DNA from 3 places in the Sideroxydans lithotrophicus ES-1 genome. Region 3 is predicted to be linked to each of the others. Evidence: predicted binding sites of a transcription regulator. Region 3 holds the regulator's gene; each other region holds the start of a gene.
The links. The regulator sigma-54, encoded in region 3, starts transcription at its own class of promoters, with help from an activator protein. The targets are predictions, from matches to a motif close to TGGCACNNTTCCTGCT.
Positions count from the first base shown of each region.

Region 1: a site for sigma-54 is predicted at 2,645-2,660, ahead of SLIT_RS04475 (TOBE domain-containing protein). Genes of this name have one in related genera too.
Region 2: a site for sigma-54 is predicted at 2,861-2,876, ahead of nifH (nitrogenase iron protein). Genes of this name have one in related genera too.

Region 1 covers NC_013959.1:881,347-886,019, reverse strand. The annotation lists gene modC (molybdenum ABC transporter ATP-binding protein) at 1-177, opposite strand, end outside; gene modB (molybdate ABC transporter permease subunit) at 174-851, opposite strand; gene modA (molybdate ABC transporter substrate-binding protein) at 1,013-1,780, opposite strand; gene SLIT_RS04475 (TOBE domain-containing protein) at 1,802-2,608, opposite strand; gene modA (molybdate ABC transporter substrate-binding protein) at 2,891-3,685, opposite strand; gene SLIT_RS04460 (lysozyme inhibitor LprI family protein) at 4,014-4,673, shown strand, end outside.
Region 2 covers NC_013959.1:868,273-872,945, forward strand. The annotation lists gene SLIT_RS15085 (PAS domain S-box protein) at 1-1,761, shown strand, start outside; gene SLIT_RS04400 (NAD(+)--dinitrogen-reductase ADP-D-ribosyltransferase) at 1,827-2,642, opposite strand; gene nifH (nitrogenase iron protein) at 2,942-3,820, shown strand; gene nifD (nitrogenase molybdenum-iron protein alpha chain) at 3,926-4,673, shown strand, end outside.
Region 3 covers NC_013959.1:438,230-442,902, reverse strand. The annotation lists gene lptC (LPS export ABC transporter periplasmic protein LptC) at 1-414, shown strand, start outside; gene lptA (lipopolysaccharide transport periplasmic protein LptA) at 395-982, shown strand; gene lptB (LPS export ABC transporter ATP-binding protein) at 979-1,701, shown strand; gene SLIT_RS02170 (RNA polymerase factor sigma-54) at 1,732-3,162, shown strand; gene hpf (ribosome hibernation-promoting factor, HPF/YfiA family) at 3,179-3,502, shown strand; gene SLIT_RS02160 (PTS sugar transporter subunit IIA) at 3,559-4,014, shown strand; gene hprK (HPr(Ser) kinase/phosphatase) at 4,168-4,673, shown strand, end outside.

The DNA of each region.
Region 1 (4,673 bases), 440 kb from region 3:
GTTCACCTGCAGCGAACCTGCAGCGCGTTCCAGTCCGGCGATGCAGCGCAGCAGCGTGGTCTTGCCGGAACCGGACGGACCGAACAAGGCGGTGACGCCGACAGCCGGCGCAGTGAAGGCGGCATCCAGCGCGAAACCTTCCTGTTGCATGCGGAACTGCGCGCGTATCTCGCTCATCGCGTCACCTTCCAGGACTTCCCTCCGGCGAGATACAAACCGAGCAGCACCACGAACGAGAACAGCACCATGCCACCTGCCAGCCAGTGCGCGGCACCGTACTCGATCGCCTCGACATGGTTATAGACAGCGACGGAGAGTACACGCGTCTCGCCCTGGATATTGCCGCCCAGCATCAGCACCACGCCGAATTCACCGACCGTATGTGCGAACGCAAGGATGATCGCGGTAAGGAAACCGGGACGTGCCAGCGGCACTGCCACGCTGAAGAAGCGATCCCAAGTGCCGGCACGCAGGGTGGCAGCCACTTCCAGCGGACGCCTGCCCATCGCCTCGAATGCGTTCTGGATCGGCTGCACCGCAAAGGGCATCGAGAACAGCACCGAGCCCACCACCAGGCCGGCGAAAGTGAACGGCAATGTGCCCAGATGCAAAGCTTCGGTGAATTTGCCGACCGGGCCGTGCGGTCCCAGCAACAACAGCAGATAGAATCCCAGCACCGACGGCGGCAACACCAGCGGCAATGCCACCACTGCCGCCACCGGCCCCCGGTACCATTTCCTGGTGTGTGCCAGCCACCACGACAGCGGCGTGACGATCAGCAACAGCAATACGGTGGTGACGCTCGCCAGCTTGAGCGTCAGCCAGATGGCTTGCAGGTCGTCAGGAGTCATTCCGCTTTCCATCATTTCCCTCTAAGACACCGTCATTCCGGCGCAGGCCGGAATCCAGTTGATTTAACATCCCGCGTTGCGGGTCAACATCAAGATTTTGCACTGCATGAAGTGCTTATTTCGCTGGATTCCGGCCTGCGCCGGAATGACGAAAAATCGAATCACGGCAGCTCATATCCAAAGCTGCGGATGACCGCCACTGCCTTGTCGCTCTTCAGGTAAGCGAGGAACGCTTTTGCCGCAGCCTTGTCTTTTGCAGCGGTCAATTGCACCGCACTTTGCTCTATCGGATTGTATTTGTCCGCGGGCACCAGCCACCAGGATCCTCCTGTTATCTTGCCGTCCTTGGTGATCTGCGACAAGGCGACGAAAGCCATCTCGGCATTTCCAGTCGCAGCGAACTGGTAGGTCTGCGCGATGCTCTCGCCCGTCACCAGCTTGCCTTGCACCTTGTCCCACAACCCCATCGCTTCCAGTGTCTCCTTGGCAGCCAGGCCGTAAGGCGCCAGCTTGGGGTCGGCATAGGCGATCTTGTTGAAGTCACCTTTGCCCAGCACGGCGCCCTTGTCATCCACAAAACCCGGCTTGGCACTCCACAGCACCAGTTTTCCCAGCGCGTACACGAAACGCGTCCCCTTGACGGCCAGGCCTTCTTCTTCCAGCAGCTTGGGGTTCTTCACGTCGGCAGCCAGGAACACGTCGAACGGCGCCCCCTCCTTGATCTGCGCAGTGAACTTGCCGCTCGACCCGAAGCTGAGCTTCACCGTGTTGCCGCTCTCTTTTTCAAACAGTGCAGCGATCTGCTGCATCGGCGCGGTGAAGTTGGCCGCCACTGCCGCATTCACTTCCCCTGCGCTCACCGAGCGCACCATCGTGCCGAGCAGCAGCACGCCAACCAGAACCAATAATGAATTTTTACGCGATGCCATTTTTCTCTCCTTATCCATATATTATGCATTGACTGCCAGAATGATGTGCGATGCCTTGATCAGCGCACATGCCTTTACACCTTCCTTGAGCCCCAGCGACTTGATGCTGTCGTTGGTCACGATGGCCGCCACGGTCTTGCCGCCGGCCAGTTCGATGATGACCTCGCCGTTGATCGCGCCTTCCTGACAGCGCACCACCTTGCCGCGCAGCTCGTTGCGCGCGCTGGTCTTGAAACCATCGGAAGTGGTCACGATCACCCATGGTGCCTTGATCATCGCGTATGCCTCGGTGCCGACCTTCAAGCCGAGATGTTCCACACTCTCGTTGGTGATCACCGCGGCCAGCGTGTCTCCGCCGCCGATATCCAGCACCACCTCGGCGTTGATCGCCCCCGACTTGATGCTCTTCACCGCGCCCAGGAACTGGTTGCGCGCACTCGTCTTCATATCGAATCTCCTTATCAAATGGTAGTACTTGTCAAAATCGTCCATCACCTCCGCCAGTTGTTTCAGCACCTGCTCGCGCTCTTGTTCCAGGCGCCGGTAAGCCCCCACCACCCTGCGACCATAGGTGGTGAGCGTCGTCCCGCCGCCTTTCTGTCCGCCGGTCTTGCGCTCGACCAGCGGTTGCTCGGAAAGATTGTTGATCGCCTCGACCGCCTCCCAGGCCGCCTTGTAGCTCATGCCCATGGCGCTTGCTGCCGCCGAGATCGAGCCGGTCGCATCGATGCGCTCCAGCAGTTCCAGATGATCCCAGCGCCGCCCCTTGGCAAGTTTCAGTCTGGGCACGACACCCGGTTCGGTCTTTTCCATTACGGATTGAGTCATGATGTCCTCACGCGTTATCACTCATGCGACATAACGAGCAAAAGCGATGCCACGGCGGGCGAAACTGGCTGCAATACCGCGTGGATATTGGAACTGGATGCATCTTGGGATATTCAAAACGGGCACTTTAAACAGACTGCTTTGTGCCAAGCAGAACAATTTGGCATATTCGTTACAACGTAAAAGTTATAACGCTTTCAAACCATGGATGAAGTTGCAGCAAAACAGAACGGGCACCGAAGTGCCCGTTCTCATAAGTAACTGGAATATTTTGAATACCGTCTAAGGCGATTCGTAGCCGAACCCGCGCATCACCTTCCTGGCTTTCTCGCTTTTCAAAAACGTGAGGAAGGCTTTTGCCGCAGCCGGATCCTTGGCACCGGACAACAGCACCGCGCTCTGGTGGATGGGATTGTGCAATTCGGGCGGCACCAGCCACCAGGAACCGGCAGTCACCTTGCCGTCGCGCATGACCTGCGACAGCGCGATGAAGGCCAGATCGGCCCGCTCTGTCGCCGCCAACTGGTAGGCGACTGCGACATCGTCGCGCCGGTCCAGCTTGCCCTGCATCGCATTCCACATGATCAGCTTCGTCAGCGTCTCTTTCACCGCCGTCCCATAGGGCGAGGTCCTGGGATTGGGCATCGCCAGCGTGCTGAAATTGCCCTTGTTGAGCACCGCGCCTTTCTCATCCACCAGACCGGGCTGTGCACTCCACAACACCAGCCTGCCCGTGGCATAGATGAAGCGCGAACCGCCAACTGCCAGCCCGTCCTGCAACAACTGTTTCGGCAACTCCTCGTCGGCCGAGAGGAACACATCGAACGGCGCACCTTTCTTGATCTGCGCATACAACACGCCGCTGGCGCCCGAGCTGAATTTCACCGTGTGTCCGCTTTCCTTCTGGAACAGCGGCGCCAGCTTCTCCATCGGCGCAGCGAAATCCGCCGTCACCGCAACCTTGACCTCGCCCGCCCACACCGGAGAACTCACCAGCCCGCACAGCAACAGCATGGTGACAACAAGGCCGCGCAATGGAATCTGCATCTTCAACTCCTGACTGAACATGGCTGCCATGATAACAAGCTGACTGGCAGGTTGTGAAAGGTATATAGGCCGTTTGGCATATTGACCGGATAAGTGGACGCAGGTACGGTGCGGGCTGAAAACGGCGGCGTTTGAAAATAAGGGGAAAAGCGCTTGGCTTTTAGCCTGTATGAAAAGTCGGCTTTGTCCCAGTTACCGCCAGTCACGAATGGCAGCTTTGCGGCAGTGAATACTGGCGAGCAGATTTCCGCTGTCGGCCAATAGCGGAAGTTCGAGGGTGCCTTTCAATTATGAGTTTCAGCACTAAAAAAGGGGCAGTATGAGGCGAATAGTATGGGTTGCTCTAGGATGGCTTCTAATGCTCACGGCACAAGCTGCAAGTTTTGATTGCCGTCAGTCGTCATCAAAGGTAGAGAAACTGATATGTAGCGATCATGATTTGTCCAAGTTGGATGATGCCTTGAAGATGGCATACCAAAAAGCACTTGAGCAAAGCGATAGCAAACAGAAAGTAATCGACGAGCAACGACAATGGCTAAAAAAAGTTCGGAATGCTTGCCAAGATACGTCATGCATGAACAAGTCCTATCAGGATCGAATTCATGATCTGACGGCCACCCCGATTACAGATGTTCCCTCACAATGCAACCAACAGCTTCGATTAATTCTTAACGAATCCGTGGACTTAGCCAGAAGCATACCCGCAACTGGCTTGAAAGATTTCGATAATGGAGGCGATTCGGACAATGTTCGAACAGGGTATACAACTTTAATTCCTGATCTTACAGTTGCACTGGCATCAGCTAAGTGCTATTTGGACGCAGCGAAATTGCTAGGCCAGATGAGGACGTCAACAGATAAAGATAAGGTCAATAAAGAGAACGTAATTGCAAGAATGGCGATTGAGTATGCATCCCAAAACAATACCTCTCGTGCTATTAATTTATTCCAAACATTAACGTTAGAAAATGAGAGATCAAACGCGGCCAGAGGAATTATTCGATCTTTCGTCCGAACT
Region 2 (4,673 bases), 430 kb from region 3:
CTCTGGCCCGTGCATATTTCCACTACCTATTCGTCTGTTTCGGGCGGTCGCTGTTTCGTTTTTTCCACCGATCTTACCGAACAAAAGAGGGCTGAGGAATCGTTGCGGCTTGCTGCCATGGTGTACGAGAACAGCAGCGAAGCGATCCTCGTCACCGATGCCGACAACCTGATCATCGCGGTCAATCCGGCCTTCGAACAGATGACAGGATACGCCGCGGCAGAAGTGCTTGGAAAGAATCCGCGCATATTCAAGTCCGGCCGGCATGACCGGGCTTTCTATCATTCCATGTGGCTTGCCCTGGACACCGAGGGTTACTGGCATGGCGAGGTGTGGGACAAGCGCAAGAACGGCGAAGAGTACATCAAGCTGCTGACCATCAACGTCATCAGGGATGACGATGGCGCGATCTATCGCCATGTCGCCCTGTTCACCGACATCACCGAACGCAAGAAGGTCGAAGAGCTGATCTGGAGGCAGGCCAATTACGATTCGCTCACCAAACTGCCCAATCGCCAGATGTTCCATGACCGGCTGGAACAGGAAGCCAAGAAAGCGCATCGCGCCGGTCTGTCGATGGCATTGTTGCTGATCGATCTCGACCGATTCAAGGAGGTGAACGACACCCTCGGGCATGACAAGGGCGACATCCTGCTGATCGAGGCGGCGCGGCGGATCAGTGCCTGTGTGCGAGAGTCGGATACGGTCGCCCGGTTGGGCGGTGACGAATTCATTGTCATCCTGTCGGAACTGGAGGATATGGCAAGCATTGATCGCGTCGCGCAGGACATCCTCGGTTCCCTGGCTGAGCCCTTCAAGCTCGACGCCGAGCCGGCTTATATTTCCGCCAGTATCGGCATATCGCTGTATCCGAACGATGCGACCGAACTGGATGTCCTGTTCAAGCATGCCGACCAGGCGATGTATGTCGCCAAGTACGCAGGGCGCAACCGGTTCAACTACTTTACGAAAGATATGCAGGAAGCTGCGCAAGCGCGCATGCACCTTGCCAACGATCTGCGCATCGCTGTAGCGGCCGGCCAGTTCCGTGTGTATTACCAACCCATCGTGGAGATGTCCAGCGGCCAAATATACAAGGCGGAAGCATTGATACGCTGGCAGCATCCTGTGCGCGGCATGGTCAGTCCGGCAGAATTCATCCCGTTGGCGGAAGAGACCGGGCTGATCGTCCCGATCGGTGAGTGGGTGTTCAGGCAGGCCGTGCAGCAGGTCGTGCAATGGCGCAGAAAGTTTCACCGGTCGTTCCAGATCAGCGTCAACAAGTCGCCGGTACAGTTCCGTCATGCCGAGTCTCTTTCGTGGCCCGAGTATCTTGAACAGCAGCACGTAAGTGGTGACAGTATCATCGTGGAGATCACCGAGGGGTTGCTGCTGGATGCGGAGGTCGAGGTTAACAAGAAGCTGCTGCGGTTCCGCGATGCAGGCATCCAGGTGGCGATCGACGACTTCGGTACAGGATATTCGTCGCTTTCCTACCTCAAGGAATTCGACATCGACTACCTTAAGATCGACCAGTCCTTCGTACGCAACCTCGGACCGGGAACAAGCGATCTCGCGCTTTGCGAAGCCATTATTGTGATGGCGCACAAACTGGGATTCAAGGTGATCGCAGAGGGTGTGGAAACGAGTACGCAGCACGAGTTGCTGGCTGCCGCAGGATGCGATTATGGACAGGGATATCTGTACTCCAGGCCGCTACCGCCGGAAGAGTTCGAGCGGCAGCTGGCTGGCAAGCTCTAAGATCTTCATCATCTGCACATGCCCAAGGATATGCATCAGGCCGGGTTATCGGCTCAAAGGGTAAATCAGTACGCCGCAATGCTAACTTCATACAAGCCGCCAATCACCGTGTACTCGTCTTCGCCCTGCAGCATTCCCGGTAGCAACCTCGTATAGCAGAACACTTTGGCCAGCGGCACTTGCGCAGTGAGCAGGTAGTCGCCGAACTCGTCGGCGCGTTCGCGGTTGGCGGTGAACGAGCTCAGGCTGTTGAACAGTACCACGCGGTGCTTGTCGTCCAGTGTGGCCAGCGTCTCATGGTCGTCCACGCGGTTCACGCCGCGATATAACGTGAGGTGGGTCTCGCCTGGATGTAGTCGCGTCAGTTCGTGCTGGCAGTAGGTGTAGAGCAAGTCGAACTGCGATTCCAGCGCGTTCGTTCCATAGAGCGCAGTTGCGCGCATCTCCAGATAGCGGCGGTAAGCTTCGCCCGACAGGTCGCGTATCTGGCCGCCGTGATGTCTTGGCAACAAGCCGAAACGCGATTCCACCCAGCCTTTCAGTGCCGCACCCTCCCGACCGTCCGCATCGAAGCTCCAGCCGCGCACCATGCGCAGGTAGTCGGCTTTTTCTCGCTTGTGTGTCGCTTTCGCGGTGTAACCCGCCTGTTCCGGTTCGTCGAGGTAGAACGAGGCGTTCATGTGCATGATGAAGGCGTTGGCTCTTTCCTTGGCATCGTTGATCTTGTCCAGCAGATTGAACAGGCCGCGATGGAATTGGGCGACGCCGTCGAGTTCGAGCGCGACGGGGGAGCGCTGGAAGGTGAGGCCGCCGAGGATGTCTGCAGGCAGGTTGCAGCGGTTGATCGGCAGGCGCGCCGTGCGTGGCAGGACGACGGACATGACGCTGTCCTTTCCGTCTCCCTCACCCCCGTCCCCCCTCTCCCCGGGGGCGATGGGTACGGTATGTCCTCGCTGCGCGAGGTCCTTTTGATTGCCTGACGGGGTTGTAGCCCCTGCTACAAAGGCATCGGTTTTGTTGGGTTCCACATCCGTCAATGCATTTTGTGTCGAATTGGTTTTCTCTTGCATTACATGCGGTTAGGCGTATCGGTGAGGGGTGGCACGGAGCTTGCGAAGTATTGGGTGCGAGCGACAGTTTTCAATCGCATATTAAATTCTGAAACTCTAAGGAGACTAACATGGCTCTGCGTCAATGCGCAATTTACGGGAAGGGCGGTATCGGAAAATCGACTACCACCCAGAACCTGGTAGCTGCTCTTGCTGAATCCGGTAAGAAGGTAATGATCGTCGGCTGCGATCCCAAGGCGGACTCGACCCGTTTGATTCTGCACTCGAAGGCACAAAACTCCGTGATGGAACTGGCTGCCGAAGCCGGTAGCGTCGAGGATCTGGAACTGGAAGACGTACTGTCCGTCGGTTTTGGCGGCATCAAGTGCGTTGAATCCGGTGGTCCTGAGCCCGGCGTTGGTTGTGCCGGCCGCGGCGTGATCACCGCCATCAACTTCCTCGAAGAAGAAGGCGCGTATGACGAAGCACTCGACTTCGTGTTCTACGACGTGCTGGGTGACGTGGTGTGCGGAGGTTTCGCGATGCCGATCCGCGAAAACAAGGCGCAGGAGATCTACATCGTTTGCTCCGGCGAAATGATGGCGATGTATGCCGCCAACAACATCGCCAAGGGCATCGTGAAATATGCGAACTCCGGCAGCGTGCGTCTGGCCGGCCTGATCTGCAACAGCCGCAACACCGACCGTGAAGATGAGCTCATCATGGCACTGGCTGCAAAGCTCGGTTCGCAAATGATCCACTTCATCCCGCGCGACAACGCTGTGCAGCACGCCGAGATCCGCCGTATGACCGTGATCGAATACGACCCTACGCACAAGCAAGCTGACGAATATCGCGCCCTGGCGAAAAAGATCGTGGAGAACAAGAAGTTCGTCATCCCGTCTCCTATCACCATGGACGAACTGGAAGCGTTGCTGATGGAATTCGGCATCATGGAAGCAGAAGACGAATCCATCATCGGCAAGAAAGCGGCTGAACTGGCTGCCTGATAAAGGTCTTGAGCGCGACGGGTCGTTAGTGTGCGGCCCGTCAACCTTAGCAAATCGAAACTCTGACAGACTCCACATATTGGTGGGTCATTTAAGGAGAATGAAATGACAGCATTAACACGCGAAGAAACCGAAGCCCTCATTCAAGAGGTGCTTGAAGTCTATCCCGAGAAAGCCAAGAAAGACCGCGAGAAGCACCTGGCGGTCAACGATCAATCCATCGAACAGTCCAAGAAGTGCATCACCTCCAACCGCAAATCGCTGCCTGGCGTGATGACCATTCGCGGTTGCGCATACGCCGGTTCCAAGGGCGTGGTGTGGGGCCCGATCAAGGACATGATCCACATTTCCCACGGCCCGGTCGGCTGCGGTCAATATTCCCGCGCCGGTCGCCGTAACTACTACGTCGGCACCACCGGCGTGAACACCTTCGGCACGATGAACTTTACTTCCGATTTCCAGGAAAAGGACATCGTGTTTGGCGGTGACAAGAAGCTGGCCAAACTGATCGGCGAGATCGAGCAGCTGTTCCCGCTGAACAAGGGTATCTCCGTGCAATCCGAGTGCCCGATCGGTCTGATCGGCGACGACATCGAAGCGGTATCCAAGAAAGCGGCCAAAGAGATCGACAAGCCTGTCGTTCCCGTGCGCTGCGAAGGTTTCCGCGGCGTGTCGCAATCGCTCGGCCACCACATCGCCAACGACGCGATCCGCGACTGGGTCCTGCCGCGCCGCGAAGGCAAGGCATTCGAAGGCACACCGTATGACGTGGCCGTGATCGGCGACTACAACATCGGCGGCGACGCCTGGTCTTCCCGCATCCTGCTGGAGGAAATGGGTCTGCGCGTGGTTG
Region 3 (4,673 bases):
CTGAACCTGCAAGGCCGGCCGCGTTACACGCTCTCGGCAGAAAAACTCTGGCATTACCCGGACGACGACAGCACCCATCTGGAGATGCCGAAGGTCACCAGCCTGTATGCGGACCGCCCGCCGACCATCACCTCGGCGCAGACCGGCATGGTCTCCAGCAAGGGAGACGACGTCTACCTTTACGATGACGTAAATGTCGTGCGCCCGGCCAGCGGCGACCTCGGCGAACAGCGTTTCGTAACCGGCTATCTGCATGTCGTGCCCGATCGCGACTGGGCGGAGACCAACCAGTCGGTGGTGATGACGAACCAGTACAACATCATCCGTGCCGTCGGCATGGAACTCGACAACCAAGCGCGCACGGTCAAATTGCTATCGCGCGTCAGGGCCAACCATGAGCCGAACCGCAATTAATGCCGCACTGTGCAGCCTGCTGCTGATGGGCTGGAACAACCTTGCGCTCGCCGAACACGCAGACCGCGACAAACCTATCCATGTGGAATCGGATCGCGTCGTCATCGATGATGCGAAGCAAACCAGCGTGTTCGAGGGCCAGGTGGAACTCACCCAGGGAACGTTGTTCATCCAGGCCGAGAAGATCGTGCTCACGCAGGATAAACTGGGCAACAAGCACTGTACCGCCACCGGCAGCCCCGCCAATTTCCGCCAGAAACACGAGGGCACCGATCAGTATATGGAAGGCTATGGCGACCGCATCGAATACGATACACGCACCGAAACGGTGGATTTCTTCGGCCATGCCCGGGTCAAGCGCGACCAGGATGACGTACAGGGCGACCACATCGCCTACAGCACCCGTACCGAGGTGTTCGAGGTCAGCGGCGATCCGACCCGCCTCAACGACCCCGACAAAGGGCGAGCGCACGCAGTGATCCAGCCCAAGGCCAAAGAGCCGGCCAGCGGCTCGGCAGCGCCACTCACCATCCAGACCAGCCCAACCCTTTCAAAGCAAAAACCATGAGCGAACTCAGAACCGTCTCGCTGAAAAAACGTTATCGCGCCCGCACCGTGGTGCAGGATGTCTCGCTGTCCGTGAAGAGCGGCGAAGTGGTGGGACTACTGGGCCCGAACGGCGCAGGCAAGACCACCAGCTTCTACATGATCGTCGGCCTCGTCGCCGCCGATGGCGGCGAGATCTTCATCGACGACCAGGACATCACCCATTTGCCCATCCATCGCCGCGCGCGCCTCGGGCTGGCCTACCTGCCGCAGGAGGCCTCCATCTTCCGCCGCCTGACCGTGACCGAAAACATCAAGGCAGTGCTCGAATTGCAGGGCTATGCCCCCGCCGAGATGGACGCACGACTGGAGGCATTGCTGAACGACCTGCACATCACCCATATCCGCGACAATCCCGCCATCAGCCTGTCCGGCGGCGAACGCCGCCGCGTCGAGATCGCCCGTTCGCTGGCCACCGACCCGCGCTTCATCCTGCTTGATGAGCCTTTTGCCGGGGTCGACCCCATTGCCGTGCTGGATATCCAGAAGATCATCCGCTTCCTCAAAGAGCGTGGCATCGGCGTGCTGATCACCGACCATAACGTGCGCGAGACGCTGGGCATCTGCGACCGCGCCTACATCATCAATGCCGGCTCGGTGATGGCCGAAGGCAAGCCCGAGGAAATCATCTATAATGAGGGCGTGAGGAAGGTGTATCTGGGCGAGCACTTCAAGTTATAAGATAGCGCCGCACACACGCCAAAACCAGTAATGAAACACTCTCTCCAACTCAGACAATCCCAACAACTGATGCTGACGCCGCAGTTGCAGCAGGCTATCAAGCTGCTGCAACTCTCGACGCTGGAGATCAATCAGGAGACTGCGCGCCTGCTGGACGAGAATCCTTTCCTCGAACGCGAGGACGACAATACCAACCAGACCTACAGCGGCAACAGCAGCACCGATACCCCCGCCCCATCCAGCAGTGCCGAAAGCAGCGAGCCCGCCGAAGCGGAATCACGCAACGACAGCAACGAATGGCCGGAACCCTCGTTCTCATCGACCTCCGCTTCCAGCCCGGATGACGAGGACGACGGCTATTCGGAGGTCGCTGCCGAAAAACCCAGCATGCGTGAGCACTTGCTCTGGGAATTGAACATGAGCCAGATGGATCCGCGCGACAAAAAGATCGTCGGCCTGCTCATCGATGCGCTGGACGAGAACGCCTACCTGTCGCAGCCGCTGGAAGAGATCGTCGAGCTGCTGCCGCCGGAACTGGATATCACCCTGGACGACCTGGAAACGGCGCTGGTGCAGCTGCAGCATCTGGATGCCCCCGGCATCGGTGCGCGCAACCTGAGCGAATGCCTGGCGCTGCAACTGCGCGACATGCCTGAAGATGTGCCGGGCCGGGACCTGGCTTTGACCATCGTCAGCCAATATCTGGATCTGCTGGCCGCCCGCGACTTCAGCAAACTGAAAAAGACCCTGCGCTGCGATGACGATGCCCTGCGCTGCGCCCAGGACCTGATCGTGCATCTGCAACCCAAACCCGGATCTGCTTTCGAGCATCGTGCGGCAGACTATGTGGTGCCGGATGTGCTGGTGGAACGCCACGGCGGCATCTGGCGCGCACGCCTGAATCCGGAGGCCATGCCGCGCCTGCGCATCAATCAGGTGTATGCCAACATCCTGCAGCAGCGCAACGAGAAGAACGCGCAGGAGATGGCCGGCCAATTGCAGGAAGCGCGCTGGTTCATCAAGAACCTGCAGCAGCGCTTCGAGACCATCCTGCGCGTGTCGCAGGCCATCGTCGAGCGCCAGCGCCAGTTCTTCGAGCACGGCGACATCGCCATGCGCCCGCTGGTGCTGCGCGAGATCGCCGAACAGCTCGAGTTGCACGAGTCCACCATTTCGCGCGTGACTACGCAGAAGTTCATGCTCACCCCGCGCGGCATCTACGAATTCAAGTACTTCTTCGGCAGCGGTCTGGCCACCGAAGCAGGCGGCGCGTGCTCCTCCACCGCCATCCGCGCACTCATCAAGCAACTGGTCAGCGAGGAGGATGCCAAGCACCCCCTCACCGACAGTCGCATGTCCGAAATCCTGGCACAGCAGGGCATATTGGTCGCCCGCCGTACCGTGGCAAAATACCGCGAGGGCATGAACATCCTTCCGGTAAATCTTCGTAAATCACTCTAACCATAAGGAGCAGGCCATGAACCTCAACCTCACAGGACGTCATCTCGAAATCACCCCGGCCATCCGCGAGCATGTGCTCAGCAAACTGGACAAGGTCAAACGTCATTTCGACAACGTGATCGACATCAACGTGATCCTGTCGGTGGACAAGCTGGTGCAGAAGGCCGAGGCCAACGTCCACGTTTCCGGCAAGAACATCTTCGCCGAGACGGAAGACAGCAACCTGTATACCGCGATCGATGCATTGGTCGATTCGCTGGACCGCCAGGTGCTGAAACACAAGGAAAAACACACTGCACGCCGCCACGACGAATCCGGCAAGCACAGCGCTGCAGAATGAAACAACACAGGGCAATCAGAAGTGGTTGCCCTGTTTTTTCGCAATGGTGAATCAGCATGAGTCTAATCAGTAAGATCCTGACCCCGGAATGCGTGCTGCTGGATAACGAATCGGCCAGCAAGAAGCGGGTGTTCGAGCGCGTCGGCCTGTTGTTCGAAAATACGTTGGGCATCGCCCGCAGCCAGGTGTTCGACAGCCTGTTCGCGCGCGAGAAGCTGGGTTCCACCGGATTGGGCCAGGGCGTGGCCATCCCGCACGGTCGCGTGAAGGGTTTGCGCGATGCGGCGGCAGCCTTCGTCAAGATGCAGAACCCCATCCCCTTCGACGCACCGGACGGATTGCCGGTGAATTTCATTTTTGTACTGCTCGTTCCGGAACGGGCAACCGACCTGCATCTGCAACTGCTGGGCGAACTGGCGCAGATGTTCTGCGACAAGACCTTCCGCGACCAACTGCAGGCCACCGATGATCCGGTCGCGATCCAGAAGCTGTTCGCCGACTGGCAAGGATAGATGCAACAGATGCCTCTTAAAATTCAAATTTCTAAGTCAGGCAAGGCGCGCGCGACAAATCGTAGCGCCGCATATGTTGGTATATGTAAGCAAGATTTTTCGCGCGCAACGCGGCATGACGACGAAACTTTGGATTTTTAAGAGGTATCTGTAATGGCCCAGGTCAATATCCAGCAACTCTTCGAAGACAAGCAGGAACGCCTGAGCCTCGTCTGGGTGGGCGGCGAAAAAGGCACGGATCGCGTGCTGGAAAGCGAAGTCGTCAACGCCTCCAACCGCGGCCTGATCGGCCACATGAACCTGATCCACCCGAACTGGGTGCAGGTACTGAGCAGCACCGAACTGGATTATCTGCACGCGCTTTCTCCGGCGGAGCTGGCCACCGCGCTGACCCAGCTGGAAGAAGGCGAACCGCTGTGCCTGATCGTGGCTGGGGAAACCGAGATACCGAAGGGCCTGCTGGATTTCGCCAACCGCACCCACACCCCGCTGTTCCGCTCGCCGCTGGGCAGCGTGCAACTGATGTGGATGATCCGCCACTACATCGTCAAGGGACTGGCCGATTCCACCACACGCCACGGCGTGTTCCTCGATGTGCTCGGCGTCGGGGTGATGATCACCGGCGACAGCGGCGTGGGCAAGAGCGAACTGGCGCTGGA